DNA from 4 places in the uncultured Halovibrio sp. genome. Region 1 is predicted to be linked to each of the others. Evidence: predicted binding sites of a transcription regulator. Region 1 holds the regulator's gene; each other region holds the start of a gene.
What was found. The regulator sigma-54, encoded in region 1, starts transcription at its own class of promoters, with help from an activator protein. The targets are predictions, from matches to a motif close to TGGCACNNNNNTTGCTNT.

Region 1 (6,802 bases):
CCTGGATCAACTGGTTGACGGGTACCGTGCGCCATGAAACTGCCCGACTGGATGCTGCTGGCCTGGCTGAGGGACCGCTCCATTGCCCTCTGGGGCATTGTCGGCGTCGTGCTCCTGGGCCTCGCCCTGCTGGTGCTCCAGGAGGATGACCCGATCCGCGACACCACGGCCACCGACCTGCGCGGCCCACAGAAGCCGGATGGCTTCGTGGTCAACGCCACCTTCCGCGCCTTCGACAGTGAAGGCCGCCTCAAGTCACGCATCCGCACCCGCCGGGCTGAACAGTTCCAGGATGAGAACCGGGTCACCATGGAGCGCCCCCGTGCCATGCTCATGGCCCGCAACGGCGGCGCTCCCTGGTTCGTGCGTTCACGTACCGGGCTTTACCGGCCAGATGTGGCCAAACTCATGCTTGAGAAGGATGTCCGGGCCCGCCACAGCAGCACCGAGCGCGGGGATGTGCTGATCCTCAGCGAACGGATGACGCTGGATAACAACGAACGGATTGTGCAGACTGATGCGCCGGTGACCCTGATCGACCGCAGCAGCGTGACCCATGCCGTCGGCATGACGGGGTGGATCGACGAACGCGCGGTCAGGCTCGAGAATGATGTCCGCAGCCGGTACTTCAACCGCTGACGCACAGGAGGCACAGCCTGCTCATGACCAACCCGGCACGCACCCGAAACGCCTGGCGGTTTCTGGCAGGGCTGCTTCTGAGCAGCCTGTCACTGCCCCTGTATGCGTTCAATCTGGATTCCGACAAGCCCATCCGGGTTGAATCCGACAATGCCCGCCTGGATGACCAGGAAGGAACCGCCACCTATACCGGCAGTGTCCGGGTTACCCAGGGCGAAGCCCTTCTGACGGCGGACAGAGTGGTTCTCTACAGGGGCGGGGCCCAGAGCCTCAACCGGATGGTAGCCACCGGCGACCCCGCCACCTACGAGCAACCGGAAACCGAACAGGGCCCGGCCGTCTACGCCGAGGGCCGGACCATCATCTACCGGGCCGACGAAGAACGCATCACCTTTGAGAACGAGGCCTTCATCCGGCAGCAGGGCGACACCTTCCGGGGCAACCGGATCGTGTACGACGTGGCCGAAAGGGTGGTCACCGCCTCCAGCTCCGAGGACGACGCGGATGACCGGGTTGAGATGACCATCCAGCCCGGCCGCGACAGCGGCAACGACAACAGCAACTGAGCGGACCCCATGGCGAGACTGGAAGCGCTGAACCTGGCCAAGAGTTACCGCCGCCACCCGGTGGTGATGGACGTTTCCCTCAGCATCCAGAGTGGTCAGATCGCCGGGCTGCTCGGGCCCAATGGCGCCGGCAAGACCACCTGTTTCTACATGATCGTGGGCCTGGTTCCCCATGACCGGGGCCGCATCCGCATCGATGACCGCGACATCACCCACCTGCCCATGCACGGCCGCGCCCGTGCCGGTATCGGCTATCTGCCACAGGAAGCCTCGGTCTTCCGGCGCCTGACCGTGGCGCAGAACCTGATGGCGATCCTGCAGACCCGCAGCGACCTCACAAAGGCCGAACGTGAGGAACGCATGGAGTCACTCCTGCGTGAGTTCCACATCAGCCACATCCGCAACAGCCTGGGCATGAGCCTTTCCGGCGGTGAGCGCCGCCGCGCCGAGATCGCCCGTGCGCTGGCGGTGGAGCCGGCCTTCATCCTGCTGGACGAACCCTTCGCCGGCGTGGACCCGATCTCGGTCAGCGACATCAAGCAGATCGTGCGCCAGGTGCGTGACCGGGGCATCGGTGTCCTGATCACCGACCACAACGTGCGCGAGACGCTCGACATCTGCGAAACCGCCTATATCGTCAGCGAAGGCCACATCATCGCCTCCGGCACCTCCGAGGACATCCTCGCCAACCAGCAGGTCAAGGAAGTCTATCTGGGCGACGAATTCCGTCTGTGACACGGTCCTCCCAAAACCGTTGTCGCCCTGCCCAATTGGCCTGTACACTCAATTCAAAAGACATTAAGCAAAATCCCTGCCGGCCTGCCACAGGGTCGGATTAAGGTTACGTAAATGCGGGACAATCGGTAACGGGAAAGCAGTCGATGGTCATGAAAGCGTCCCTGCAGCTGAAGATGGGCCAGCAGCTCACAATGACGCCCCAGCTTCAGCAGGCAATACGGTTACTCCAGCTCTCCACACTCGACCTGCAGCAGGAGATCCAGCAGCAGCTGGAATCCAATCCCATGCTTGAAACCGCCGAGGAAGCCGAAGCGGAAGCTGAAGCCGGGACTGACGACAGCGAAACCGCTGACACCAGTGAACACAGTGACAGCAGGGAAGATGGCCGCGAATCCGGTGAGTCAGAGGGATCGCAGGAAGACGAATCACGGGAAACCGCCGGCGCCGAGCCCGAGAGCTGGGAGAACGAGAACTGGCAGGACAACAGCGAAATCCCCGACAACCTGCCCGTGGACACCGCCTGGGACGACGTCTACCAGACCGCCCCCGCCTCGCCCGCCAGCTCACGCCCCGAGGATGAAGGCGGCGAATCGGATTTTGAGAGCCGCAACAGCCGTGGCGAGACTCTCCAGGATCACCTGCACTGGCAGCTCAACCTCACCCCCATGTCCGAGCGCGACCGCGCCATTGCCCACGCCCTGGTGGATGGCATCGACGACAGCGGCTATCTGACCCAGAGCCTTGAGGAGATCCATCAGGGGCTGAGCGCGCCGGACGACGAGGATCCACTGGAGATGGACGAGGTTGAAGCGGTCCTGCACCGGCTGCAGCACTTCGACCCGCCCGGGGTGGCCGCACGGGACCTGCGCGAGTGCCTGCTGATCCAGCTCAATCAGCTTCCCACGGACACCCCCTGGCTCAAGCAGGCACGGCTGGTGATCAGCCACTACATCCAGCTGCTCGGCAGCCGTGACTACCGCCAGCTGATGCGCCGCAGCCGGCTCAGCGAGGCGCAGCTCAAGGAGGTCCTGGGGCTGATCCAGAGCCTGCACCCCCGCCCCGGGGATGCCATCGGCGAGGAAGAAACCGAATACGTGGTCCCGGACGTGATCGTCACCCGCCAGGAAGGGCGCTGGAAGATCGAACTGAACCCGGAGATCGCGCCCCGGCTGCAGGTGAACAGCCTCTATGCGTCACTCATCCGCCAGTCCGACAGCAGCAGGGACAACACCTATCTGCGCGACCAGCTCCAGGAGGCCAAGTGGTTCATCAAGAGCCTTCAGAGCCGTAACGAAACCCTGTTGAAAGTCGCCTCCCAGATCGTCGATCATCAGCAGAGGTTCTTTGAAGAGGGCGAGGAAGCGATGAAGCCGCTGATCCTCTCCGAAATCGCCCAGGCGGTGGAAATGCACGAGTCCACCATATCCCGCGTCACCACCCAGAAGTACATGCACACCCCGCGTGGCATTTACGAACTGAAGTATTTCTTTTCCAGCCATGTGAGCACGGACGAAGGCGGCGAGTGCTCGTCCACAGCCATCCGTGCCATGATCCGCAAACTCATCAATGAGGAGGAAAGCCGAAAACCGCTGAGCGACAACCGTATAGCGACTATACTCAGTGATCAGGGCATCAATGTGGCACGCCGCACGGTGGCGAAATACCGCGAGGCGATGCACATTCCACCCTCGAACGAACGCAAACGTCTCGTCTAGAGGGTCTGACGCCTGTATGATGGCCACCTTCCGGTGGCCGGGCCGAACCGGAAACAGGAGCGGACTATGCAACTCAACATTTCAGGTCACCACATCGAGCTGACTGAAGCCCTCAAGGACTATGTCCGGAGCAAGATGGACAAACTTGAGCGACACACCGACCAGATCAGCAACACCCAGGTGACGCTGTCGGTGGTCAAACAGCGACAGACCGCCGAAGCCACGCTCCATGTAACCGGGGGCGAAATCAACGCCAAGGCCCAGCACGACGATATGTACGCGGCGATCGATCAGCTTGTGGACAAGCTTGACCGGCAAATTCTCAAACATAAGGAAAAGCAGGTGGAACGCATGCACGGTGCGGCCACCCGCTGATCCCAAGCGGTATCCATGGTCCATTCATCACTGTCCATTGAATCCATCCTTGCCCCGGAACTGGCCCTCTGCGGTGTTCCGGGGACCAGCAAGAAACGCATCCTCGAGACCATTGCCGAAAGGGTGGCCCTGCACTACCCGGAGCTTGAGGAGAACCAGATCTTCAACAATCTGGTGGCGCGGGAGCGCCTCGGCAGCACCGGCATCGGACAGGGCATCGCCATTCCGCACTGCCGGCTCGAGGACTGCAAGCGCGTGGTGGGCGCGCTGCTGACGCTGGATGAACCCATCAACTTCGATGCCATCGACAGTGAGCCGGTGGATCTGCTGTTCGTGCTCCTGGTGCCGCAGAATGCCACCAGTGAGCACCTTGAGCTGCTCAGCCAGCTGGCGGAGAAGTTCAATGACCGCGGCCTGTGCCGGCGCCTGCGCCAGTGCCAGGACTCGCAGGAACTCTATGACCTGATTGTCGCCAGCGAAAAGGCATCGCCGTAACGCCGACCCATCCAGCCAGCGGGAGATCGGGCTGTGAAACTGACCATCGTGAGCGGCCGCTCGGGCTCCGGCAAGAGCACAGCGCTCCATGTGCTGGAAGACCTCGGCTACTACTGCATCGACAACCTGCCCATCGGACTGCTGCAGCCGCTGACGCGCAAGGCGCTGGAATCGGACGAGCAGCAGAGCGACATCGCCGTCAGCATTGACGCCCGCAATCTCTCCGCGGACATTGCCGATTTCGAGAACCTCTACCGCCAGCTCCAGCACCCGGACCTGAGGGTGGAGGTCATCTATCTGGACGCGGCGGACAGCATGCTGCTGCAGCGCTTCCACGCGACCCGCCGCAAGCACCCCCTGAGCACACCGGGGCGCTCGCTGTCCGAGGCCATTCAGGACGAGAAAGCCCTGCTGGAACCCATCGCGCGGCTTGCGGACCTGCACATCGACACCACCGAACGCTCCATGTACGAGCTGCGCGACATGGTACGCGAGCGGATCGTGGGGCGGGACGAACAGCAGATGGCCCTTCTGATCCAGTCGTTCGGCTACAAGCACGGGGTGCCCATCGACTCGGATTTCGTCTTCGATGTGCGCTGCCTGCCCAATCCCTTCTGGGACGAATCCCTGCGCGGCTATACCGGGCTGGATGCCCCGATCCGTGAATACCTGACCGGCCAGCCTGGCACCACGACCCTGCTCGAGGATATCAAGGGGTTTCTGGACCGCTGGTTGCCGGAATTCCACACGGTGAACCGCTCCTACATGACAATCTCCATCGGCTGCACCGGCGGCCAGCACCGCTCGGTCTACATGGCCGAGGAGCTGGCGGCGCACCTGCGCCAGGCCTTCAGCACCGTCCAGGTCCGGCACACGGAACTGCCCCACGCGCAACCGACGCCCTGAACACAGCGGAAACCCAATGATCCGAGAATCCATCACCATCATCAACAAACTGGGCCTGCATGCCCGCGCCGCCGCCAAACTTGTAAGCTGCGCCGAACAGTTTGAAAGCAGTATCCAGCTGGGGCGTGACGGGCGGGAAGTGGACGGCAAGAGCATCATGTCGGTGATGATGCTGGCAGCCAGCTGTGGCACGGACATTGACCTGATCATCGAGGGCGCGGACGAGACCGACGCCCGGGACGCGCTGGTGGAACTGATCAACAACCGTTTTGACGAGGACGAATGAGCGACGCTGATACCCCAAGGCAACCGCAGGAAGAGCTGCCCAGCAAAAGCCAGGCGAAACGCGAGATGCATGAGCTGCGCGATCTGGCGGCGGCCCTGGCCGCCCTGCCCGAGGAGCGCATCCACCAGCTGCCCGCCTCCAGCGCCCTCATTGAAGGACTCCTGGAAGTCCGGCACCTGCCGGAAGGCGACCCGCGCCGTCGCCAGACCCTCTACCTGGGCCGCCAGATCCTCGAGGAGGACGAGCAGGCCCTGCGCCGGGCCGCGGCCGGACAGACCGCCGGCACCCCGGAGCACACCCGCCGCCTGCACATGGCTGAACGCTGGCGTGAGCGCCTGATCCATGAAGGCAAGCCGGCGCTGACCGAGTTCATGGACCGTTACCCACAGACCGATGTCCAGCACCTGCGCCAGCTGATCCGTAATGCGGCCAGGCAGTCGGACAGCGGGGACCGCAACAGCCCGCGCCGACGTCTCTACCGCTACCTGCGTGAGCGCATTGACGAGGGCGAGCAGCTGTAGGAAATCGCTTACACGGTGTATGGGCGATGTCCTATTTCCCCGGAAACGGATCTGACTAGAATAGGCAGTCGCAGGGACGCAATGCGGTGCAGGAGGCACCTGGTCAAAGGGACGGACAGCGCCCAGGGAGTCGGGCAGGGCCGGTGCAGTTCGGGTGGCAGGGAAGCCGCCCGTCTGGACCACCTCAATCACCCCGCACCGTCATCTCCGGGTCTGTTCTGTTCCCTCCCCAATCGCGAACAGACAGGAGCACATCACGATGAAAGGAATCGTTTCCGCAACCACCCGCCTGCTGGCGCTCACCCTGGTTCTGGCAGTCACGCCGGCCATGGCACAGGATGCCGCGGAAGAGACCGAAACGGTCAACGTCAATACCGCCAGCGCGGAAGTCCTCGCCGAGGCCCTCCATGGTGTTGGCCCGGCCAAGGCGGACGCCATTGTCTCATGGCGCAAGGAGCAGGGTGAATTCACCACCCCCGAGCACCTTGAGGAAGTGGACGGCATCGGCCCGGCCACCGTCAGTGACAACCGGGAGAAGATCCGCCTCGACTAGAGGCGCCG
Region 2 (8,126 bases), on a different contig from region 1:
CCAGGTCTTCAGGGGTCTCGCCGCTTGCGGGAACGTCCCCGACGAGCGGTACCGAGATCCGGCCATCCGGTCGTACCGGCACCTGGACGCTGAGGTCCTCGTTGCGCCAGACGACAACGCGGAGGACATCCGATGGGCCAATCCGGTATTCCTCAACCGGCTCAGACTCACGCTCCAGGGCCTTCTGGATACGGTTCTCAGAAGAATAGGGGCTCCCTGAACAACCCGCTATAAGCATGAATACCAGCAGGAGCAGGCTTACGCCCTGAATCCGCCTCATTGTCAATCTCCATGGCCGCTTCGGATCCCTTTGACCCTTGTATGATTCTGTCAGACCTTGCCGGGATCTTTCGGTGAAATGCATTACAGATTGCGCGCCCATCATTGCGCTCCTTTCTTGAACAGCACCACTTCCACTGTCTGTACCATGGTCAGAATATCGAGAAGCAGGCTCTGGTTCTTGATGTAATAGAGGTCATACCGGAGTTTCTCCCGGGTGTCCTCCTCGCTGTCCGCATAGGCGAAGCACAGCTGCGCCCAGCCTGTGAGCCCCGGCTTGACCCGGTGGCGTTCACTGTAGAACGGAATACTTTCGGAAAGCTGATCAACAAATACAGGGCGTTCCGGACGCGGCCCAACAAAGGCCATCTCGCCCTTGAGCACATTGAAGATCTGCGGCAGTTCGTCGATACGGACCTTGCGGATGACATGCCCAACCCGTGTGATCCGATCATCGTCCTTCTGGGCCCAGACAGCACCGCCCTTCTCCGCGTCAGTGCGCATGGAGCGGAATTTGTGGACCCGGAAGATCCGGCCGTTCAGACCAACACGCTCCTGGCTGTAGAGCACCGGTGCTTTCAGGCCGTCCTCAAACTTGATCGCAATCACGGTCAGAAGCATGAGCGGCCAGGTAACGGCCAGCAGAACCAGAGAGGCAGAGAGATCAATCAGCCGTTTACTCAATCGCGAAATGGCGGATAGTGAGAACCCTTCCGAGAACACCAGCCAGCCGGAGGTGATCATCTCCAGCGCCACCTTGCGGGTCTCCCGCTCATAGAAGCTGGCGCCCTCAATGATCCTCACACCGCGCATGCGGCACTCCAGCAGCCCCTCCATCGGGAGCCCGCCGTGACGCCGGTCATCCACCGCAATCACGATCTCATCAATCCGCAGCCGGTCAATCAGGCCAGGCAGATCCTCGTCTTTCTTTTGATGGCACAGGCGCTGCTCATCCACCTGCACTGAGTCCTCATTCGCGGGCAGGAATCCAACCAGCACGAACCCCTTGCGGTTCATGGGGGACTGCAGCTCCTGCTCCATCTGGTAAGCCCGACGCCCCGCCCCCAGCATCAGAACCCGGCGGCGGAAACGGTTCGCACCGATCAGTCGGAAGAACAGACTGCGGACGATACCCAGCATCAGGAAGCCGAAAACAGAGGCGGACGTTACGACGCCTTCGCCTCCCAGATACCAGAAGTAGTCCGGCAGCAGAAACGCCAGGACGTAGGAAAGTGGCAGGCTGAGGATCAGGGTCATGATGGTCCGGAGCATCATGCCGGTGAGGCCTTCCTCGAGCTTTGCCTGGTGAACCGCCAGCGCGACCATGACAACCAGGTTTACAAGCCCGAAGGCAACGGCCGAGGGCAGGACATAGGTCCAGTACTCGGCCAGCATGGCGGGATCACCGAAATAGCGGAAAAACACCGCCAGATACAGCGCGAGCACCAGGGCCAGAAAATCAAGCAGCCCCAGAATCAGAAATGGGACATGAAGATAATGTCGAAACAAACGGACGTGCGCCACAGCATCTCCTTCCTTGCGCCGTCACAGAGCGGGACAGCTGGCAGCACACCCTGTGCCACCGGGCCTGAAGCCCTGCTCAACTGACTCCAGTCTACACTGGATTAAATCAATTTCAATTTGTAACGCTGCTGGTTTTGAGGTTTTTCTCACTGTCTCGTCAACCCAGTCACCATGAGGCACAATATCCGCTCTTCATCAACGAGGGACAGCAGCAACATGGCAACCGTTCAGGACGTTCGGATCGGAATCATCGGGCTTGGTTACGTAGGGCTGCCTCTGGCAGTGGAATTCGGCAGGCTGTATCACACCACCGGTTTTGACATCGACAGCCAGAGAATTGGCCAGCTCCAGGATGGGTTCGATGACACACGTGAGGTGGAACCCGATGAGCTGGCGGCCTCAGAGCGGCTCCGGTTCTCCTCTGAACTGGAAAGCATCCGTGACTGCAACGTCTACATCGTAACCGTCCCCACACCAATCGACGCCTTCAAAACGCCCGATTTCGGACCTCTTAGGGCTGCTTCCCGATCTGTCGCCCAGGTGCTCAGTAACGGGGACACCGTGATCTACGAGTCCACGGTCTACCCCGGGGCTACCGAGGAAATCTGCATTCCTATCCTGGAAGCCGAATCCGGCCTGACCTTCAACCAGGATTTCTTTGCCGGCTACAGCCCGGAACGGATCAACCCGGGCGACAAGGAACACCGGGTCACCAGCATTCTCAAGGTGACGTCCGGCTCCACGCCCGAAACAGCGCGCTTTGTCGATGACCTGTACGCCTCTGTTATTACGGCGGGCACCCATCTGGCCAGCTCGATCCGCGTAGCCGAAGCCGCCAAGGTCATTGAGAACACCCAGCGGGACGTGAACATTGCTCTGGTCAACGAACTGTCCCTGATTTTTGAACGCCTGGGGATCGATACCGAGGAAGTACTGCAGGCCGCCGGGACCAAGTGGAACTTCCTGCCCTTCCGCCCCGGGCTGGTGGGTGGCCACTGCATTGGTGTGGACCCCTACTACCTGACCCACAAGGCCCAGGCTGTCGGCTACCATCCGGAGATGATCCTCTCCGGGCGACGTCTCAATGACCGTATGGGGGCTGAGGTGGCCGAACGCGTCATCAAGATGATGACCAGGAGCCGCATCCAGGTCGTGGATTCCAACGTCCTGATCATGGGGCTGACGTTCAAGGAGAACTGCCCGGACATCCGCAACACCCGCGCCATCGACCTGGTCCACGAATTCCAGGACTACCATGCCAACGTTGACGTGTGGGACCCCTGGGCGGACGCGGATGAAGTCCGGGAGGAATACGGCATCGAGCTGGTTAAGAGCCCTGCCGAGGGGCATTACGACGCGATGATCCTCGCGGTGGGTCATCGGGACTTTGTGGCGCTCGGTGCGGAGAAGCTGCGGGCCCTGGGTAAGCCCGCCGGCTCCATACTGTTTGATGTGAAGTACGCGCTGCCCAAGCAGGCTGTCGACGGACGACTGTGAGGCCTCGGTGATCGCTTCGCGAGTGTCAGTTTACTTTACAGGCAAAGGACAAGCGATCCTCCTAACCATTTATAACTAACTGTATTTTAGGGCTATAAATTTATGGCCTGCTCCTTGCATAAGCTTTCCTGCGTTCCACCTTATATGCAAGGAGCATAGTGCGATGAAAACCTATACAAAATTGTTTAGCGTCGGTCTGCTGGCGGTAGGGGTAGCTACAGCGAATGCAGCGCCAGTGTTGAAAATCAGCGGTGAGGGCGCAGCCAACGCCAATGCGGCCCAGGCCTCGTTCCTCAGCACGCTGCAACCCGGCTATGCGCCGCCCGAGGATTTTGAAAGCTACGACGTAGCCACCGACTTTAACGGTCAGATGACGTCCTTTGCCACCAGTGTCGGGACCTTTGACGTGACTCAGCCGGCTTTTAATTCACCGACTGATAGCTGTAATGATGAAGGTTTCCAGTGTGGTGCTGGCATTGCGGTCCTTAACGCTGATGAGACACCGTTCAACGGCCGGTTTGCCACGTCCCCCAGCCAGTGGCTGGACAGCATGGATGCGCAGAGCGTGAAGTTTACACCGGATGCTGATAACAACGCGGTCGGTTTTTTCATGACTGACCCGAATGACGCGGGCGGCCGCTTCAGCATCGATGGGTTCGATTTCGCGTTCAGCGACGTTTTCGGGAAATCCCTGGGTAGTGGCGGCCTGTTCTACATCTCACTGTATGATGGCGAGGGGCTCGACAACTTCGAGATCCACTCCAACGATCCGAACGATGGTTATGGCATCGACGACGTCACCGTCGGCCGTGTGCCGGAGCCGGGCACCCTTGCGCTGCTTGGCCTGGGTTTGGCGGGTCTTGGCTTCAGCTACCGCCGCCGTGCCTGATTGCCCTGTAGGGCTTAGAACTGGAACGGCACCCTTATGGGTGCCGTTTTTCTTTCTGGATGCTTAACAGAACCTAAACGTCAGTTCATTTAACACCCTTCAAACAGGTCCATGAACTCGTTGACCGGGGTGTTCTCGAGCGTCTTCTGGTCCTTGCAGAGGCTGAAGATCTGCTCGGAACGCTTCTGGGTGAAGCGGGTCGCCAGGTTGTTGCGGAACTTCTGCTCCAGCAGCGGGATGCCGTCCTTGCGGCGGCGGCGATGCCCGATCGGGTACTCCACGGCCACGTTCTCGGTGGTGGACCCGTCCTTGAAGAACACCTGGATGGCGTTGGCGATGGAGCGCTTGTCCTCTTCCAGGTACTCCCGGGTATAGCGCTCGTCCTCCTGGACCTCCATCTTGCCCCGGATCTCGTCGATGATCGGGTTGTTGGCGTGGAAGTCGTCCTCGTAGTGCTCCGCCGTCAGGTTGCCGAAGATCAGCGGCACGGCGGTCATGTACTGCAGGCAGTGGTCACGGTCGGCGGCGTTGGCGAGGTTGCCTTCCTTGGAGATGATGCGGATCGCGGATTCGTGGGTGGTGATCACGATCTTATCGATCTCGTCCAGCCGGTCCTTCACCTGGGGATGCAGGGTCACGGCGGCTTCGGCAGCGGTCTGGGCGTGGAATTCGGCCGGGAAGGAGATCTTGAACAGGACGTTCTCCATCACGTAGCTGCCGAAATCCTGGGGCAGCTTGAACTGGCGCTCCCCTTCCGGTTTGACCTGCTGGTCACGGTTGGTCTTGCTGAACAGCACGTCATAGAAGCCCCACTGCGGCGCGCTCAGGGCACCCGGAATGCCCATTTCCCCACGCTTGGCAATGTCAGCCAGGCGCACGGCGCGGGAGGTGGCATCACCCGCCGCCCAGGACTTGCGGGAGCCCGCGTTGGGCGCGTGCCGGTAGGTGCGCAGGGACTGGCCGTCAACCCAGGCGTGGGAGAGCGCGGCCATGATTTCTTCGCGGCCGCAACCCATGAGCTTGGCGGTTACCGCGGTGGAGGCGACCTTCACCAGAACCACGTGGTCCAGGCCAACGCGGTTGAACGAGTTCTCCAGTGCCAGCACGCCCTGGATCTCGTGGGCCATGATCATGCCCTCGATCACGTCGCGCATGGTCAGCGGGTCCTTGCCTTCAGAAACACGCTTCTGTGACAGGTGATCGGCAATGGCGAGGATGCCGCCAAGGTTGTCTGACGGGTGACCCCATTCAGCGGCCAGCCAGGTGTCGTTATAGTCGAGCCAGCGGATGATGCAGCCGATGTCCCAGGCGGCCTTGACCGGATCCAGGCGGAAGGGGGTTCCGGGCACGCGCGCGCCGTTGGGAACCTGGGTGCCTTCAACGATGGGGCCGAGGTGCTTGGTGCACTCGGGGAAACGCAGGGCCAGCAGACCACAGCCGAGGGTGTCCATCAGGCAGTTGCGGGCGGTGTCCAGGGCTTCCTTGCTTTTGATGTTGTAGTCGAGGACGTAGTCCGCGATTTTCTGGATGATGTCGTCGTAGTCCGGGCGGACGTTGGATTCTACGTTGGCGCTCATGATGTTTCCTTAATGGATTTTCCTGATAAAACCAGCTTGTTGATACTCCAGCCTACTCGCTACCGCTTCACTTGTAGGAGCGGGCATGCCCGCGACAAGGGCGGCCTGGCGCTGACATGGCGGCATCGCGCGCATGCGCGCTCCTACAGGGGGCTTCAGCGCTCGTCGATCGGCAGCCAGTCCTGGTGCTCCGGGCCGGTATAGTCGGCGCTCGGGCGGATGATGCGGTTGTTGGCACGCTGCTCCTTCACGTGGGCCGTCCAGCCGGAGACGCGTGACATCAGGAAGATGGGCGTGAACAGCTTGGTCGGGATGTTCATGAAGAAGTACGCGGAGGCGTGGAAGAAGTCCGCGTTCGGGAACAGCTTCTTCTCGCGCCACATGACCTCCTCGCACCGCTCGGAGATGTCGTAGAGGCTGGTGTCGCCGTAATCCTCGGCCAGTGCGTGGGACCATTTTTTGATGATGGCGTTACGCGGGTCGGCGTCGCGGTAGACGGCGTGGCCGAAGCCCATGATCTTGTCCTTGCGCTCCAGCATCCCGAGGAGTTTCTCCTCGGCGTCGTCCGGATCGTTGAAGCCTTCGATCATTTCCATTGCGGCTTCGTTGGCGCCGCCGTGGAGCGGGCCGCGCAGGCTGCCGATGGCGCCGGTGACGCAGGAGTGGATGTCCGAAAGCGTGGAGGCGCACACCCTTGCGGTGAAGGTGGAGGCGTTGAACTCGTGCTCGGCGTAAAGGATGAGCGAGACGTTCATCACATCGGCATGCAGCTGGCTGGGCTTGCGTCCGTGCAGCATGTGCAGGAAGTGGGAGCCGATGGTGTCGTCGTCCAGATCGGTGTCGATGCGCACGCCGTCGTGGCTGTAGCGGTACCAGTAACAGATGACGGCCGGGAGTGCCGCGAGCATGCGGTCGATGTGGTCATCCTGCTCGTCGAAGCTCTGTTCGGTCTCGAGGTTGCCCAGCATGGAGCAGCCAGTGCGCATCACGTCCATGGGGTGGGCGTCCGCTGGGATCCGCTCCAGCACCTCTTTAAGGGCATCCGGCAGGTGACGTTTGGCTGCCAGGCGTTTTCTGTAGGCTTCAAGTTCCCGCTGGTTGGGCAGGTGGCCGTGGATCAGAAGGTGCGCCACTTCCTCGAACTGGGCATTGTTGGCCAGATCGGTGATGTCGTAGCCGCGGTACGTAAGGCCGGTCCCGGTCTTGCCAACGGTGCAGAGTGCGGTCTCCCCTGCTACCTGGCCACGCAGGCCAGCGCCGCCTTGTGGTTTATCGCTCATGGTTCTTTCCTCTCACCTGTCATGCTTTTTGTTGCTGCTAGTTTTTCTGCGCAAAAAGTTCGTCGAGCTTGGCCTCGAATTCGTGATAGTCGAGGAAGTCATAGAGCTCGTCACGGGTCTGCATCTGGTCCACAACGGCCTTCTGGTCGCCGTCGTTGAGAATGTGCTGGTACACGTTGAGCGCGGCTTGGTTCATGGCCCGGAAGGCACTGAGCGGGTACAGCACCATGCCTACGCCCACATCCGCCAGTTCCTGCCGATTGAACAGCGGCGTCTTGCCGAACTCGGTGATGTTGGCCAGAACAGGCACATCCAGTTCCTCGACAAAGGCCCGATAGTCCTCCAGGTCCGCCACCGCTTCCGCGAAGATGGCGTCCGCTCCGGCGTCGACGCAGGCCTGGGCGCGGTCAATCGCGGCATCGCGACCTTCCTGGGCGAACGCGTCAGTGCGCGCAATGATGAAAAAATCCGGGTCCTGCCGGGCATCGGCCGCGGCCTTTACCCGGTCAACCATCTCGTCCTTTGAGACGATCTCCTTGTTCGGCCGGTGACCGCAGCGCTTCTGGGCCACCTGATCCTCAATGTGCACAGCGGCGACCCCGGCGCGCTCCATCTCGCGGATGGTACGGGCGATGTTGAGGGCCCCGCCCCAGCCCGTGTCGATATCCACAAGCAGGGGGATGTTCGATGCGGCGGTGATCCGGCGTGCATCCTCGACCACATCGTTCATGGTGGTCATGCCCAGATCCGGCAGGCCGAAGGAGGCGTTGGCGACGCCACCGCCGGAAAGATAGATCGCCCTGTGGCCGCTCTTCTCGGCCATGATGGCGGTATAGGCATTGATAGTGCCGACGATCTGGAGCGGCTGGTCTGTCAGCGCATCGCGGAAACGCTTACCGGGGGAACGGGAATCTGTCATGAGAGCACCTGTCGTGTCGGATCTCTATAAATGGGGCTGTCAGCACGGAATACTCGTGACTCAGCGCACAACTGTCAATCACCCTGCGTTGCCGATCAGCCTTGGCTCAATTTCCAGCGCCACACCAAAACGGGCCCGTACATCCTCGCGGATGCGCTCGG
Region 3 (8,126 bases), on a different contig from region 1:
TGGTGTAAAGGGTTACATGGCCGAGCCCATCTGGAAGATGGGGAGGTACATGGCGATGATGAGGCCGCCGACGAGAATGCCCAGAACGGACATGATCACCGGCTCCATGAGCGAGGTCAGGTTATCGACCAGGTCATCCACCACGGCCTCGTAGTGGTCGGCGACCTTGCCGAGCATCTCATCCAGGTTACCGGATTCCTCACCAATGGAGGTGAGCTGGATGGCGAGCACCGGGAAGACGCCGGTCTGGCGCATGGCGGTCTGCAGCTGCGTCCCCGAGGAAACCTCGTCCTTGACCTGGAGGATGGCATCCCGGTAGACGGCGTTGCCGGTGGCGCCGGAAACGGAATCCAGGGCATCGACCAGTGGCACACCTGCGGCGAAGGTGGTGGAAAGAACCCGCGCGAACTTGGCTACGGCGGACTGGTCAAGGATTATGCCCACAACAGGGAGCTTGAGCACGTACTTGTCCACGGCATCGGAAAAGCGTGGGGACCGTTTCTTGGCTGTCCGGAACCCGAAGACCGTACCGATGATGCCGATCAGCACGGCCCACCACCAGGCCTGTAGCCATTCGGACATCCCGATCACCATCTGGGTAAAGGCGGGCAGGTCCGCGCCAAAGCCCTGGAACAGGGATTCGAACTGTGGCACCACCTTCACAAGGAGGATGGCCGTAACGATGACTGCCACGATGATGATGGAGATCGGGTAGGTCATGGCCTTCCGGACCTTGCGCTTGAGGTTCTCGGTTTTCTCAAGGTAGGTCGCGACCCGGTCCAGCATGCTTTCCAGTGCACCAGCGGCTTCACCTGAATCCACGAGGTTGCAGTAGAGGTCATCAAAGTGCTTCGGGTGCTGGCGCAGGGCGTTGGCGAAGCTGTTACCCGAAGCCACGTCGTTACGGATGGCGATGATCAGCTCCTGAAGCCCCTTGTTCTCAAGGCCGTCGGAGACAATGTCAAAGGACTGGATCAGCGGCACGCCCGCCTTCATCATGGTCGCCATCTGGCGGGTGAAGGTGGCGATATCAAAGGGCGTGATTTTTGTCCGGCCACCGAAAAGCGGCTTGCTCTTTTTCTTGATCTTGCCGGGCTTGATGCCCTGCTTGCGTAACTGGGCCTTGACCAGCGCCGGAGAGGCGCCGGTGGTCTCGCCGCTGGTCTTGTTGCCCTTGCGGTCCTTGCCTTCCCAGGTAAAGGTGTCCAGCTTCTGTTCGTTGGCCGCCATGGAGTTAATCCTTCGTTACACGGTTCGCTTCTTCCAGACTGGTCACGCCCTGAATCACCTTCTCGAGCGCGGACTGGCGCAGGCTGTTGAAGCCTTCATTACGGGCCTGGCGGGCGAGCTCAATGGAGCTGGCCTCGTTCATGATCATGCTCTCCATGTCCTCGGTGATACGGACCACCTCGAGGATGCCTACCCGGCCCTTATACCCGTTTTTACATTTATCACAGCCTACCGGTCTGTAAAGCGTAAACCCTGTATCAATCTGTTCCTGTGTGAAACCTTCCTTGAGAAGAATGTCCTGGGGAACGTCGGCGGGTTGCTTGCAGTTGCTGCACAGGCGGCGCCCCAGCCGCTGGGCAATGATCAGGCTGACCGAGGTGGCGATGTTGAACGAGGCGACCCCCATGTTCATCATCCGGCTCAGTGTCTCCGCCGCACTGTTGGTGTGCAGGGTGGAGAGGACCAGGTGGCCGGTCTGGGCCGCCTTGATGGCGATATTCGCGGTCTCCAGGTCCCGGATCTCGCCCACCATGATGATGTCCGGGTCCTGACGCAGGAAAGAGCGCAGCGCCTCGGCGAACGTCAGGCCCACCTTGTTGTTCACGTTGACCTGGTTGATCCCCTCCAGGTTGATCTCCGCCGGGTCTTCCGCCGTGGAGATGTTCACTTCCGGGGTGTTGAGGATGTTCAGACCGGTATAAAGGGAAACTGTCTTACCGGAACCGGTTGGGCCGGTGACCAGGATCATGCCCTGGGGCGATTTGAGGGCCTCGAGGTAGAGCTGCTTCTGGTCCTCTTCATAGCCGAGCTGGTCGATCCCCATCTGAGCGGCGGTTGGGTCCAGTATCCGCAGTACGATCTTTTCCCCCCAGATCGTGGGCAGTGTGTTGACCCGGAAGTCGATCGATTTGGACTTGGAGAGCTTGAGCTTGATCCGCCCGTCCTGGGGCACCCGGCGTTCGGAAATGTCCATCTGGGACATGATCTTTACGCGCGCCGCCAGCTTGTGGGAGAGCTTTATCGAGGGCTTGGCGACCTCGTTCAGGATGCCGTCGGACCGGTAGCGGATGCGGTACATCTTCTCATAGGGCTCGAAATGGACGTCTGAGGCGCCCTGTTTGATGGCATCGAGCAGCAGCTTGTTCACGTATTTGACGATGGGCGCATCATCGGTGTCCGTGGCGTCTACGGCGTTTTTGTCCTGTCCCTCTTCCTCGTCGCCGCTCTCGAAGTCCACATCCTCAAGATCCGAGTCCCCGCCCAGATCCTGCATGGAGGTGTCCTGGGACTCCATGTACTTGTCGATAGCCTGACGGAGGCTGCTTTCTTCCACCAGGACTGCTTCGGTACTCAGCCCGGTGTGGAACTTGATCTCATCCAGCGCCTGCAGGTTGGTGGGGTCCGCCATGGCGACGAACAGCCGCTTTCCGCGCTGGACCAGCGGCAGTACGCTGTGGGCACGGATCAGCTTCTCGTCCACCAGCCCTTCCGGCATCATGTCGGCGGAAAAAGCGTTCAGGTCCATCACCGGAACGCCGAATTCCATAGCGGCCGAGAACGCCAGCGCCTGACCGGGGGCGAGCTCGTTCTGGATGAGATAGGTGATCAGAGGGATGCGGTCCTGGTTGGCCTGGACAAAGGCCTCCCGGGCCACGGTCTCTTCCAGGATGCCGTCATCCACAAATCGCCGGGCCAGCCCGGTAAGCGTTACGTTCTGGGGGTCAGAAGCCATGGTCTCTCTGGTCTTGTGTTGAACTGCCCCAAGAGTCTAGTGCCTGCCTCAGTGTTCAGCCAGTGATGAAAAGGGGATGACAGTGACGTAATGCGTCACCTCAGCGTGTCAAACAGTGTCACATTGGCGCCTTTGGGGAGGTGGCTTGTTTACGAGGCGGCTCTCCAGGTGGCTGATTGTAGGCCGTTATCCTTTTTTAAGGAAAACTGGCATGGCAGCTGCTATCTTCACAGCAGGCAGGCAAAGGCAGGGTCCATTGCTGATGCCGGTAATCAAAAAGACAACACCTTCAGGAGGTGCACCAATGCAATCGATTCAGATGAATCACAAACAGCAGGGTTTCACGCTCATCGAATTGATGATCGTGGTTGCCATCATCGGTATTCTGGCGGCAATCGCGATCCCGCAGTATCAGGATTATATTGCTCGGTCTCAGATGAACCGTGCCTATGGCGAGATTTCAGCTCTGAAGACGGCTGCGGAAGAGAGCCTTATGCGAGGCCAAGAGCCAAGTGATCTCGCATCGATTGGTTATACGGGCTCAAGTATCCTTACTGGCAGTGGCACTTCTGGCGGGACTGGCACTGAAGTAGACTTTTCGAGTGGTGACGGTTCTGGAACCATTCAAGGACAGCTTGGTGGTGATGCCAGTACAGCAATCAGTGATGCCCAGATCATCCTGAGTCGGACCAGTGAAGGTACTTGGAATTGCGCGGTTAAAGAGAACGGTGCAGGTGGCTGGGACGACTCGTTCCTTCCGAGCGGGTGTTCTAAATCGTAATGGGGCTTCGATAAGCTACACTGTCCGAGTGCTAGAAGGGAGGCTTATGCCTCCCTTTTTTATTGGGCATGTACTGTCAGGCGCCTCATTTGCTTATAGTGCCGAAGCTATTCGTCAGAAGGTTTCAGTTGATGGGAAAAATCGAGCGGGCGTTGCTAGTTGCGCTTTTTCTGGTTCCAACACTCAGCCTAGGCCGTTTTTGGCCTCTGAGTTCGGCACTACCAAATGGACTGACGCTTCTGACGGGCGCCCTGCTCTTAGTCGCCAGTTTGGTTGCCGCTGGTCGGCGCGAAAAACTGCCTTTCTCCCACGCGGTGCTCTTGCCGGTTCTGATCGCAATATCGCTGTTCATTTCCCAGCTTTTTGTCGATGCTGCAATCGTCGTGTCTTTTCGCTGGGCAATGGTAACCCTGCTTGTCAGTGCTGCAGTTATTGTCGGGGGCTCTTCTGTATATTTTGATTGTGGCAGGGAATATATGGTTTGGCTGCTGTGCCGGGGGCTGGTTGTCGGTGGCATCCTGTATGCGGTGATCGCGTTGCTGCTGCATTACGGTGCCATTGGTGCCATCTCTGGCGTTTTCTCCCCGGATGCCGGGCGTCTTGAAGGACCCTGGGGGCAGCCCAATCTGACGACTTCGACCCTCTGGCTGGCATTGTTTGCAGGTGTTTACCTTGCTTGTCGAAATGAGCAGAGATTCGGAGGTTTGCTGGCATTTTCAGTGTTTATTGGGTGGGTGATGGCATTGGCCGCATCACGCCTCAATTATCTGTTTATCCCTCTGGCATTGGGACTAGCGCTTTATGCAGTCCTGCAGAAGGAGGCCCCGATTGTCCGCCAGGGCAAGCAACTTGGGGGCGTTGCGCTGGTTGTTTGCTTGTGTCTGCTGGTTGTCCCTGTTGTGAGCGCCCCTTTGGAAATGCAATTAGCTGATGCTGGTTGGATAAAGTCCCCGTCAGGTGTCTCACTTGCTGAGCGGGAGATTGCGGATCAACCGAGGCTGATTGAGCATGCCAAGATTTTGAATGCGCTTCCGGCCCTTTCGGCCGGGGAGTGGCTGGTCGGGAGTGGCTTCGGCCAGTATGGAGTCTTTTCCTTTGAACAAGCCGTCACACCTCTCGGGCAGGCGGGAGGTCAGGGGGCATGGACACATTCCCACAACCTGTTTTCCATGGTTTTTATTGAGATGGGCCTGGTTGGACTCCTGGTCACAGTGGGGCTTGTGGCGCTGCTGCTTCGTCAGTTGTGGCGGTCGAGGTCAGAGGACTGGTGTGTTCCGGTGGCCGGCGTCATGGGCACAATATTCCTTCACAGTATGGTGGAATATCCGCTCTGGTATCCCTGGTATCTCGTGGTTTCTCTCCTTTTTGTTTTGCCCCTTTTTAAAGTGTCCTCTATCTCTGTAACGTCGAGGTGGCTTCAGTATGCAACGGCTACTTTATTTCTTGCGGTAACTCTCGTTTCGGCATGGAACCTCGGTAGTCAGACGGTATCGATCACATCGATTGCCGCAAAACAGGAGATCTCCCGAGAAGATTATCGACAGATGACATTGCTCGCAAACGATAGCTTTCTGGGACCTTATGCCATTCTTGCCAAATACCGTCGATTTTCGCCAGAAGCTCGTAATCTGGAGTGGCAATTGAAAGAGGCCCGTAGGATGGCGGGTTGGCGCCCTTTGGATGTTGTAAAGGTTCGTGAGGCGACGCTACTGATGATGTTGGGAAATATGGATGAGGCCTGTGCCATTATTGAAGAGACGGCTGCGCACTATCCGGCCTCAGCGCCTATTCTGATAGAAAAAGCAGTTCGCATCGAGCGTATCAATATGCCGGAAATTGCCCGCTTTGCTGATTGTGCAGAGAGGGGGCTGAAGGTATGGGGGGAGGATCTTGAATCAATGCGGCGGAAAAACGAACGGCGCATTCAGTCTATGCAGGCCGATTGATCGGCACTCCATACAACTTGCCGGCTGGTTTTTCCTATGTGGCCACAGGGAAACGAAAATCAGGGCCTGAAGATTGTTCTGGTCATTGGGGTTGCGTGTTCTGCAATGCTCTTGGCCTTGTTTGGAAGCTTGCTGTCCTTTTATGGCGGGTATGCGGATCGCCGGTTTGGCCTGGTGGTCCTGATCACCTTGTTACTGCTTGTGGGCCAAGCTTTCCGGGGGGCGGCACGAGGGACTGAAGTCACTGGTTGGGTTCTTTTCTGTCTTTCGATTGCCGTGTCCATATGGTTGGGTCGTGATGCGCCGAATGACTTTGTCTGGGCTGAGGCCATATTGTTTCCTGCTTATCTTCTCTCCGTTTTCGGTTTTTCGGCTTTTCTCGCGAATCACTCTCCGTTCTATATCAAAAGTGTTCTGACCTGTATCCTTGCAGGAGCTATTTTTTACGCGTTGCTAACACCATCAGTTTATCTTTTTGCACTGTTTGATGGCGTTAGTCGCCTGGATCAGTTTCTCCCTTGGGGGTTTGTCAATATTCGTTATTGGAGTCAGGTTGCTTCATGGATTTTGCCCCTCCTTCCCTTGGCGCTATTGATCAATCCACTCTGTGATAATCGCCTTTGGCGTCTAGGAGCCGGGATTGCTGCCGCCATCTGGTGGTGGCTTCTGTTGATGTCGTCGGCTAGAGGTTCCGCGCTGAGTATCCTTGTGGGGGGTGTCTTCGTCTCCCTGTTATTCGGTCGGCATGCCGGCGTCTGGTTGTGTGCGTTGGGGAGGCAGCTATTGATCGGGGGGGCTGCGTGGCTGTTGCTGTCAGTACTTCTGCCCCTGATTTTTCTGGAAAGCCCTGAGATGCGCACCATTGGGACTGATACGTCCGGAAGGATACGACTTTGGCAGGAAGCCTGGGCCATGAGTCTCGTGCATTTTCCCTTCGGAATGGGGGGGCAGTCATGGTTGACGCACGATATTATTACCTCGGCTTACGAGACAGGTAAGAAAATGGGGCATCCCCATAATATGTACCTGATGTGGGCAGCTGAATATGGGTGGTTTTCGATTCTGGGGCTTACACTGATGGGTTCTGGGGTTGTATATGGATTATTCGTAATCCGTAGTCGCGTGCATCAGTATGCACTGTCTAGCGATAATAAAAATCTGATCATTGCTCTGACTGCGTCTACTGTTGCGTCTGCCTGCCATGCAGGTGCTTCTTCCGTTTTTATGGCTCCAGCATCAATGCTGGTTGGTTTGATGGTGCTATCCCTTTTTCGGGGGGCACTAAACCATCCGGAACTCTTCGGGAACCGAAGTGGGAAAATACAATTCTCAGGAAAAAGCCTGGTGCCAAGGTATCTGACCTTACCTGTCGTGTTGAGTGTGTTATTATTCTGGAACCTTGAAGTTGTTCGTTATTATCAAGCCATGACCGTTGATAGGTCTTGGTATGGAGATAATGTTCCTCAGTCGATGCAGCCGCGCTTTTGGGCCCACGGGAATTTCCCAAGAAATCCTGAACTGATGCCTCAACGAGATGAGGAAGCGCCTTAAAGGTGAGGTGCTGATAAAGGGTATCCAGAGTTTATGAGAGATGTTGAGGCATCAGTCTTATCCACTACGTCTGCACATTAAAGTGGTTTTGCAACTTAAGTTTTGACAGTCTTTTTGCGTAAAGATAAATTCTGCACTGATAATTTCTGATGGAAGGGTTTAAGAAATGGGTAAAATCTCCACCTACTACGAAAAACAGAAAGCCGTAAAGCAACTTCAGGACGAACTCCAGAAGATGGAAGAGGATAAGGAGCTCAAGAAAGAGCTCGACTTCAAGGAGGAGTTGAACCAGTTGATGGAAAAATACGGCAAGTCCGGTAAGGACATGCTGGAGGTTCTGGCGACGCTGGATTCGAGTGTTAAGAACAAGCTGGAGCAGGGCGGTGGTTCGTCCAGTGCGAATGACGGCCGCAAGAAGCGCCCGCTCAAGACCTACCGCAACCCGCATACCGGTGAAGTCGTTCAGACCCGTGGTGGTAACCACAAGACGTTGAATGCGTGGCGGAAGCAGTATGGCAAGGAAGAGGTTGCCCGCTGGCAGGAGAGCTGAGGCAGCTGCATTATGGCTGTGGGAGCGGGCTCTAAAGGCGGTCTATAAAAGATCGCGCGCGAGCGCGCTCCTACGGTCTGCATTTGATCCGGGATGGATTGTTTTCCCGGGCGTTTGGCTGCGGTACCCTTTGGGGCATCAGACAACAGGGAAGAATCATGCACGCAGTCATCCTATCCGGTGGTTCCGGTACCCGTCTCTGGCCTCTGTCCCGTGAGGCTTACCCCAAGCAGTTCCTGGCACTGAACACCCACGAATCCCTTCTGGACGAGACCCTGCAGCGTGCCTGTGCGGTGTCCGGCTGTTCGAGTCTGTCAGTGATCACCAATGAGGCAC
Region 4 (8,126 bases), on a different contig from region 1:
GCGCGGGCCAGGTGGTCAGCGTTGACGTGGCGGAAGGGGATGCCGTGGCCGCTGGCCAGGTGATTGCGGTACTGGAGGCCATGAAGATGGAGTTCGTGGTCAGGGCGAGCCAGTCCGGCATCGTGCGTGCGCTCGCCGTGCAGCCCGAGGCCATGGTGGCGGAAGGGCAGGCGCTGCTGTTCATTGAGCCAGCGGAGGTGGATGATCAGCAGCTCCAGACCGAAGAGGCCGTGGATCTTGATCACATCCGGGCGGACCTTGAGGAGGTGTTCGAACGTCACGCACAGCTCACGGACGAGCGCCGCCCGGCGGCGGTGGAGAAACGCCACAAAGCCGGGCAACGCACTGCCCGTGAGAACGTTGAGGATCTGCTCGATGAGGGCAGTACCAACGAATACGGTGCCCTGGCGGTGGCCGCGCAACGCCGCCGCAAGTCCGTGGAGCAACTGGCGGAGCTGAGCCCGGCGGATGGCCTGGTTACCGCCATCGGCACGGTGAACGCGGATGTGTTCGGCGCTCCGGATTCAGGCTGCGTTACGCTGGCCTACGATTACACCGTCTTCGCGGGCACCCAGGGCGTGGCCGGGCACAGGAAGGCGGATCGGATGCTGGCGCTGGCGGAGCAGTGGCGGATTCCCCTGGTGCTTTTCGCGGAAGGCGGGGGAGGGCGGCCCAACGATACCGATGCCAACGGTGTGTCCTTCCTGGATTGTCATAGTTTCGCGGCAATGGCTGCACTTTCCGGAAAGGTGCCGACCATCGGCATTGCCTCGGGCCGGTGTTATGCCGGTAATGCCGCCATGCTGGGCTGCTGCGATGTCATCATCGCGACCCGCGGCACGACCCTGGGCATGGCCGGGCCGGCCATGATCGAAGGGGGCGGACTGGGCAGCTACAGCCCCGAGGAAGTCGGGCCGACATCGGTCATGGGGCCGAATGGCGTGATCGACGTACTGGTCGAGGATGAAGCGGAAGCGGTCCAAACCGCCAAGCAGTACCTGGCCTATTTTCAGGGGCCGATTGATGACTGGCAGGAACCGGACCAGCGCCGGCTCCGCCATCTGATCCCGGAAAACCGCATGCGCGTCTACGACATCCGGGACGTGCTCGGGACCCTTGCAGACGAGGGCAGCGTGCTGGAACTGCGCCGGGAGTTCGCGCCCGGGCTGGTTACCGCACTGGTGCGCATCCAGGGGCGGCCCTTCGGGCTGATCGCCAACAACCCGGCGCACCTCGGCGGTGCTGTGGATGCCGCCGCCGGCGACAAGGCCGCGCGCTTCATGCAGCTGTGCAACGCCCATGGTTTGCCCATGGTGTCACTGTGCGACACGCCTGGTTTCATGGTGGGCCCGGAAGCGGAAAAACAGGCCACCATCCGCCATGTGTCGCGCATGTTTGTGGCGGCGGCCAACCTTTCGGTTCCCTTTTTCACGGTGGTGCTGCGCAAGGCCTATGGGTTGGGTGCCCAGGCGATGGCCGCCGGCAGCCTGCATGCGCCGTTCTTTACCGCCGCCTGGCCGAGCGGGGAGTTCGGGCCCATGGGCTGGGAAGGCGCCGTCCGGCTGGGCTTTGCCAAGGAACTCGCGGCCCAGCCCGATGAGGCATCCCAAAAGAAGATGTTCGATACCCTGGTCGCGAAGGCCTACGAGCAGGGCAAGGCCCTCAACGTGGCCAGCTACCTGGAGATTGACGCCGTCATCGACCCGCAGGAGACGCGGGCTTGGCTGCTGCGCGGGCTGAACGCCGCCTATGTGGGGCGGCAGGGAGAATCCGGGCAGAGCGGGTTTGTGGACACTTGGTAAGACCGTCCTTGATTATGGCCCATCATTTTTCTCCTGCTGCTCCTTTTCTTCTGCCTCCAGCTCCGCCTTGCGTTTGCGGATCCTTTCCATCTGCTCACTGGACATATTGAGCTTGCGGGCACTGTCGCGCAGCCAGAACAGTCCTCCGAGCATGGAGCCGATAACAAGAACGAAAATGATCCATTCGGTGGCGGACATGAGCGCTCCCCCGGACTGGTGGCATGGCAGGGCCGGAACCCTGCCTTAACGGTACCACTGTTTCAACTTGCCAGGTATGAATGGCGAGAGCGTCGAGTCTCTTTCAGGCAGCCCTCAGCGGGCGAGCCGGGCCGAAGTGCTCGTAGTGGCGCCGGCTCTCGCTGACCCCCAGTGCTTCGAGTGCGGCATCCACTGTCTGCATGAAGGGTTCCGGCCCCACGAAGTAGCACCGGACGGACGGGTCGGGCAGGTGCTGTGAAAGCAGTGTCTGGTCGATCATGCCAATGGCGTCCGCTCCTTCGCTTATGTCGCCTTCTTCGTAGATGACAACCGGGTTGAAGTGCTCCGGGTACTGGGCCTGGAGGGCCTGGATCTCGTCCGAGAAGGCATGGTGCTGGCGACTGCGCGCGGCGTGCAGGTAGGCGACTGGGCGCCCCTGCTCCAGGGCCTGCTTCGCCAGGGGCAGCATTGGGGTCTGGCCGACGCCGCCGCTGATCAGCAACAGCGGTTCCTGGCCGGTGAGCGTCAGTTCGCCGGCCGGGGGCAGGAGTTCCAGTTCAAGGCCGTTCTGCGCTTCGTCATGGAGGAAGCGGCTGGCATGGCCCTCTGATTCGCGCTTGACGGAGATGCGGTAGGTGCGGCCGTTGGGCACATCGGACAGGCTGTAATGGCGATAGACGGGCTCACCGTTGATCTTGAGCCGGACACCGATGTACTGCCCCGGCTGGAAGTCCGCTACCGGCTCACCGTCCACGGGCTCCAGCTCAAAGGAGGTGATGACCGCGCTCTCTGGTCGGCGGCTGCGGATGCGGAACGCGCGCCGCCCCTGCCAGCCGCCCGGGCGGTTGGCAAAGTCGTGGTAATGCTGTTGTTCCACGTCGATCAGAAGCCCCGCCAGTTCGTTGTAGAGTGCTTCCCAGGCATCCGCGACGTCCGGCGTCACCGCATCACCCAGCACATCACCAATGGCCGCCATCAGGCATTCGCCCACGATGGGGTAATGGTCCGGCTGGATGCCGAGCGAGATGTGTTTGCCGATGGCGGTTGAAAGGGCAGCCCGGGCTTCCGCCGGGTTGCTGCGCAGCTGAACATACTGCAGAACCGCTCCGGCCAGCGCGCGCGCCTGGTTGCCACTGGCCTGGTGGCTGGCGTTGAACAGCGCGTTGACCTCCGGGTAGCGCTCAAACATCAGCGGGTAGAACCGGGCGGTAATGGTTTCAAGGTGTTCCGCCACGATGGGGGCCGTGTCTGCGAGGATCTGTTCCTGGGTCGAACTCAGCATAGGCACTCCTGTTGATTGCTGGGGTATTCTTTAAGCGGCACGAATAATACATCTTTTTTGATTAATGTAAAAATGATGAAGCAATAATGTTGCCATGCAATGGGGGTGGTTCATCTGTATCGTGAGGCAGTGACCGGTCGCCGCTGAATACCAACCTCAAGGAGGTGAATCGCTATGGATGTGGACCTGACCCGTTGGGACAGCAACTTCCGTCGTGGGCTGCTGGCCTCGGCCCTGGTGTTCGGCCTGCTGGACTATTGGTTTGCCGGGGACAACATCTGGGCGCGTGCCGGGTTCGTGATCACGGTGGCGGGCCTGGTCGGGTATTTCACCAATTTCCTAGCCATCAAGATGCTCTTCCAGCCCAAGCAGGGCCAGGTCCTCGGCTGGCAGGGGCTGGTGCCCAAGAACAAGGATCAGATCGCCCGCAGCCTGGCCGAGAGCGTGCAGGAGCAACTGCTCTCGCCGGAAATCATCCTGGACTACATCCGCGAACGCCGGCTGATCGAGACCGGTACCGAGACGATGGCCCTGTGGATTGACGACCACCTGCAGGATCCCGAGGTGCGTAAACGCATCACGGAAGTGGTGGTGGATCTGATGCGCGAACGTGGCCCTGAGGCAATGACACGCTCTCTGGATTTTGTTGAAGCTGCCCTGAAGGATCTGGCCCGCGACCCGGAAAACATTGACCAGTGGTGGGGCCAGATAAGGGAGACGCTGAACACGTTTCTCCAGTCCCGGGAGAACCGTGAGTGGCTCGCCGGAAAAGCGCGCCACTGGCTGCAGCAGGAAGTTCCCCGGATCTCGGGCTGGCTGAACAGGGCGCTTGAGGATTACCTCAGGCAGAAACGCCGTATGGGAGCGCTGGGCCTTGGCATCAAGAACATTTTTTCGTTCGATCAGGATGCGATCAGCGACATTCTCGACCGTTTCATCAATGATCCCGAGGTTTCCGATGACTTCATGACGATGCTGGATGCCGTGGTGGATGGCATCCAGGAGGAAATGGAAAAGCCCGAGGTGCAGGCGCTGATCCAGGCCCGTCTGGGCACCTGGATTGAGACACTGGGGACCACGACGCGGGACCGGATCCTGCCGTTGCTGGTGGCACAGACCGACCGGTACCTGCAAGACGAGACCAACTGGGTACGTATTGAGGAATCACTGATCAGTACCCTGCAGTGGCTGAAGAAGCAGGGCCTGAACGTGCTCCATTCCGGGAAGGGGCAGGCCTGGGTCAGCCAGGGTATCGAGCTGGCGGTCAAGCGCCTGGATGTGACCAACGTGGTGGAGCAGCAGGTGCGCCGGCTCGATACGGACGAGCTGGAGAAGATGGTGTTGGACAACACCGGCGGCAACCTGACCGTGATCCAGCTCCTCGGGGGCTGCCTGGGCCTGATTCTCGGGACCGTCCAGGTGCACCTGGCCTTTGCGGTGCCAATCGGGGCCCTTCTGGTGGTGGTCTGGCTCGCGTGGCAGCTGAATGAGCGGCGCAATGCCCGTAATGCGGCGGGTTAGAGACGCTGCAGGCGCTCGTACCCCTGCCGGGTCAGCAGCACCAGGTGCTGGGAGGTCTGATAGACCTTGCCCTCGGCCTTGAGCGTCTCGATCCACTGCCCGTAGTCCGGGGCCGGGCAATAGAAGAAATCACGCCCTTCCTGTAGCGCGTCACCGGAGTGCTTGAACAGCCGGAAGGCGGTGCCCTTGGTGAAGCCGTTCATTTCATCCACCTGGCGGAAGCTCAGGGTCGGGGTACCGTTACAGTCGATCGCCTCCATGGTTCAGGCTTCCTCGGGCGCGTCCTCAAGTTCCTTCAGCACATTGAGGAACTGCTCCCCATACCGCTCCAGCTTCGCCTGGCCGATGCCGGGCACCGAGGCCATCTCATCCAGGCTCTTCGGCCTGGCATGGAGCATCTCCCTGAGGGTGGCGTCATGGAAAATGATGTAGGGCGGCACGCCTTCCGCGTCCGCGAGCTCCTTGCGGAAGCGGCGCATTTCCTCCCATTCCGGCCCGGCCACATCCGGCGGGGCACTGCGTCTGGTGCTGGTGCCTGAGGTCTTGCGGGCGGCGGGCAGTATGTCCTCACGCAGTGACAGGCCGGCTTCCCCCTTGAGCAGGGTGCGGCATGCGGGGGCGAGCTGAAGACCACCGTGGCCCTCGGGGTCGCTCTGCAGGTAGCCGTGGGCCAGGAGCTGGCGCAACACGGAGTGCCAGGTCTGCTTGGAGAGGTCCGTGCCGATGCCGAAGGTGCTGAGCTGGTCATGGCCCAGGCGGCTGAGGCGGTCGTTGGTTCTGCCCATGAGCACGTCCGTTACATGGGTGGCGCCGAAGCGCTGGCCCGTGCGGTAGACGCAGGAGAGTGCCTTGCGGGCGGAGTCGGTGGCGTCCCAGGTTTTCGGGGGCTGCAGGCAGTTGTCGCAGTTGCCGCATCCACCATCGTGTTCCTCGCCGAAGTAGCGCAGTAATACCTGCCGCCGGCAACCGGTCGCCTCACAGAAGGCCAGCAGCGCCTCAAGACGCTCGCGTTCCGCCTTCTGCTGGTGTTCGTCCGCGCCGGACTGGGCCAGCATCTGGCGCACCTGGTAGACATCCTGCAGGCCATAGACCATCCAGGCCTCCGCCGGCTCGCCATCCCGCCCGGCGCGGCCGGTTTCCTGGTAGTACGCCTCGATGCTCTTGGGCAGGTCCAGGTGGGCCACAAAGCGCACATCCGGCTTGTCGATGCCCATGCCGAAGGCCACGGTCGCCACCACAACCAGCCCTTCCTCGTGCAGGAACCGCTCCTGATGGTGTTGGCGGGTCTCATTGTCCAGCCCGGCGTGATAGGGCACGGCCGGCACGCCCTGGCTGCTCAGGTATTCCGCCGTGGACTCGGTGCGCTTTCGGCTCATGCAGTAGACAATGCCGGAATGCCCGGTATGGCGCTCGCGGATGAAGGTCAGTAACTGCTCGCGGGCGTTGCCCTTGAGGCCGACCCGGTAATGGATATTGGGGCGGTCAAAGCTGGCGACGTAGGTCTCGCCCCCATCCGGCAGCAGCTGGCGGCCAATCTCCTCGCGGGTGCGCTGGTCCGCGGTGGCTGTGAGGGCGATGCGTGGCACCTGCGGGAAACGCTGGCGCAGCACATCCAGTTTCATGTACTCCGGCCGGAAGTCATGCCCCCATTGGGAGACACAGTGCGCCTCGTCGATGGCGAACAGGCCGATCTCCGAACGCTCCAGCAGCCCCAGCATGTTCTCGGTGAGCAGCCGCTCCGGCGCCACGTAGAGCAGGTCCAGCTCGCCTGCCAGCGCGGACTGCTCGATATCCCGCTGCATCACCGGGTCCAGGCTGGAATTCAGGCAGGCCGCCCGTACACCGTTGTGCTGCAAAGCCTCCACCTGGTCGCGCATCAGCGCGATCAATGGCGATACCACCACCGTGAGTCCGGGGCGCAGCAACGCTGGAATCTGGTAGCACAGCGATTTACCGCCGCCGGTGGGCATCAGAACCATGGCATTCCGGCCCTCGAACAGGGATCGGATGATCTCCAGCTGCTGGCCCCGGAACGCATCATAGCCGAACACATCACGCAGGACCTGGTGAGCGGCCTGATCGAAGCTGGCTTCGGTGGCGGGGCGGGTGTCGGGCACGAGGCAGGGACTCCTTGTCATGTTCTGGAGTTGAAAGGGTACTTGTTTGGGCAAAGCTGGGGAAGTGATGCGTTATCAGGTGTCATCCTGCGTATCTTTTTACTTCCTCCGTGGATTGGGGTGGAAACCCGGGAGTGCTAAAGTCCTGAGGAAGAGGATCGTCGATCCGCCGGCCCGGAGTCCCTGTCATTGGCTGATCGCGCCCCCAAACACAGGAGCAGGATTATGGCGGACAACAAACGGAACTTCAGCACGCGCGCTCTCTGGGCGGACCACCTATCCCCTGTGGCGGGTAGTGACATCGCCGTGCCCATCCATCACAGCGTCACCTTCGAATATCACGACATGGACGAATGGTTCGACGTGGCGTTGAAACGCAAGGCCGGCCATATCTACTCGCGCAACACCAATCCCACGGTGCGTTCTCTGGAAGTCACCATGAGTTCGCTGGAAGGCAGCGAGGACGCGGTGAGCTTTTCCACCGGTATGGCGGCGATCAGCAATACCCTGCATACACTGCTTGAGCCGGGCGACCGGGTTGTGACCATCAAGGACACCTATGGCGGCACCAGCAAGATCTTTCTGGAGTTCCTTCCGCGGATGAACGTGGACTGCTGTCTGTGCGAAACCCTGGATTTCGACACCATCGAGGAGGAAGTGCGCAAGGGCTGCAAACTGCTCTATCTGGAAACGCCCACCAATCCGCTTCTCAAGGTGATGGACATCGAGCGGCTGGCGCGCGTGGCGCACGAAGCGGGCGCGCTGGTGCTGGTGGATAATACCTTTGCCACCATGGTAAACCAGCGTCCACTGGAGCTGGGCGCGGATCTGGTTCTCTACAGCGCCACCAAGTACCTCAACGGTCATTCGGATGCCATGGGCGGTATCCTCTGTGGTCCGGAGGAGCTCGTGGACCGGGTTTATCATTACCGTGAAATCAATGGCGCTACCCTCCACGCCAATTCCGCCTATCTGATCCTGCGCGGGCTCAAGACCCTGGAGCTGCGTATCCAGCGGCACAATGAAAACGCTCAGCGCATCGCGGAGTTCCTGGATGATCACCACAAAGTGGATAAGGTCTACTACCCGGGACTGCCACACCATACCCATCATGATATCGCGCGCAGGCAGATGGACGGTTACGGCGGGATGCTCAGCTTCTCCCTGCACGGCGATTTCCAGGACGTGAAGAAGCTGGTACCCAAT

Region 2: a site for sigma-54 is predicted at 3,404-3,421, ahead of QZ501_RS07540 (PEP-CTERM sorting domain-containing protein). Genes of this name have one in related genera too.
Region 3: a site for sigma-54 is predicted at 3,170-3,187, ahead of QZ501_RS03890 (pilin). Genes of this name have one in related genera too.
Region 4: a site for sigma-54 is predicted at 3,360-3,377, ahead of hmpA (NO-inducible flavohemoprotein). Genes of this name have one in related genera too.

Annotation. Positions count from the first base shown of each region.
Region 1 covers NZ_CAJXMA010000111.1:83-6,884, forward strand. Annotated here, with positions in the region: gene lptC (LPS export ABC transporter periplasmic protein LptC) at 34-639, shown strand; gene lptA (lipopolysaccharide transport periplasmic protein LptA) at 663-1,205, shown strand; gene lptB (LPS export ABC transporter ATP-binding protein) at 1,215-1,940, shown strand; gene QZ501_RS14270 (RNA polymerase factor sigma-54) at 2,093-3,658, shown strand; gene raiA (ribosome-associated translation inhibitor RaiA) at 3,725-4,033, shown strand; gene ptsN (PTS IIA-like nitrogen regulatory protein PtsN) at 4,049-4,528, shown strand; gene rapZ (RNase adapter RapZ) at 4,562-5,434, shown strand; gene QZ501_RS14290 (HPr family phosphocarrier protein) at 5,451-5,720, shown strand; gene yjgA (ribosome biogenesis factor YjgA) at 5,717-6,241, shown strand; gene QZ501_RS14300 (helix-hairpin-helix domain-containing protein) at 6,501-6,794, shown strand; partial or broken gene QZ501_RS14305 (carbon-nitrogen hydrolase family protein) at 6,791-6,802, opposite strand, start outside.
Region 2 covers NZ_CAJXMA010000028.1:12,404-20,529, forward strand. Annotated here, with positions in the region: gene QZ501_RS07525 (XrtA/PEP-CTERM system exopolysaccharide export protein) at 1-280, opposite strand, end outside; gene QZ501_RS07530 (TIGR03013 family XrtA/PEP-CTERM system glycosyltransferase) at 382-1,803, opposite strand; gene tviB (Vi polysaccharide biosynthesis UDP-N-acetylglucosamine C-6 dehydrogenase TviB) at 2,020-3,300, shown strand; gene QZ501_RS07540 (PEP-CTERM sorting domain-containing protein) at 3,464-4,189, shown strand; gene prpD (2-methylcitrate dehydratase) at 4,279-5,766, opposite strand; gene prpC (2-methylcitrate synthase) at 5,922-7,046, opposite strand; gene prpB (methylisocitrate lyase) at 7,084-7,965, opposite strand; gene murB (UDP-N-acetylmuramate dehydrogenase) at 8,044-8,126, opposite strand, start outside.
Region 3 covers NZ_CAJXMA010000010.1:21,221-29,346, reverse strand. Annotated here, with positions in the region: gene QZ501_RS03900 (type II secretion system F family protein) at 13-1,230, opposite strand; gene pilB (type IV-A pilus assembly ATPase PilB) at 1,235-2,962, opposite strand; gene QZ501_RS03890 (pilin) at 3,282-3,743, shown strand; gene QZ501_RS03885 (Wzy polymerase domain-containing protein) at 3,875-5,689, shown strand; gene QZ501_RS03880 (O-antigen ligase family protein) at 5,726-7,240, shown strand; gene QZ501_RS03875 (histone-like nucleoid-structuring protein, MvaT/MvaU family) at 7,407-7,790, shown strand; gene QZ501_RS03870 (mannose-1-phosphate guanylyltransferase/mannose-6-phosphate isomerase) at 7,949-8,126, shown strand, end outside.
Region 4 covers NZ_CAJXMA010000072.1:77-8,202, reverse strand. Annotated here, with positions in the region: gene QZ501_RS12170 (carboxyl transferase domain-containing protein) at 1-1,802, shown strand, start outside; gene QZ501_RS12165 (DUF2897 family protein) at 1,815-2,000, opposite strand; gene hmpA (NO-inducible flavohemoprotein) at 2,104-3,282, opposite strand; gene QZ501_RS12155 (DUF445 family protein) at 3,457-4,803, shown strand; gene QZ501_RS12150 (hypothetical protein) at 4,800-5,063, opposite strand; gene recQ (DNA helicase RecQ) at 5,067-6,920, opposite strand; partial or broken gene QZ501_RS12140 (aminotransferase class I/II-fold pyridoxal phosphate-dependent enzyme) at 7,146-8,126, shown strand, end outside.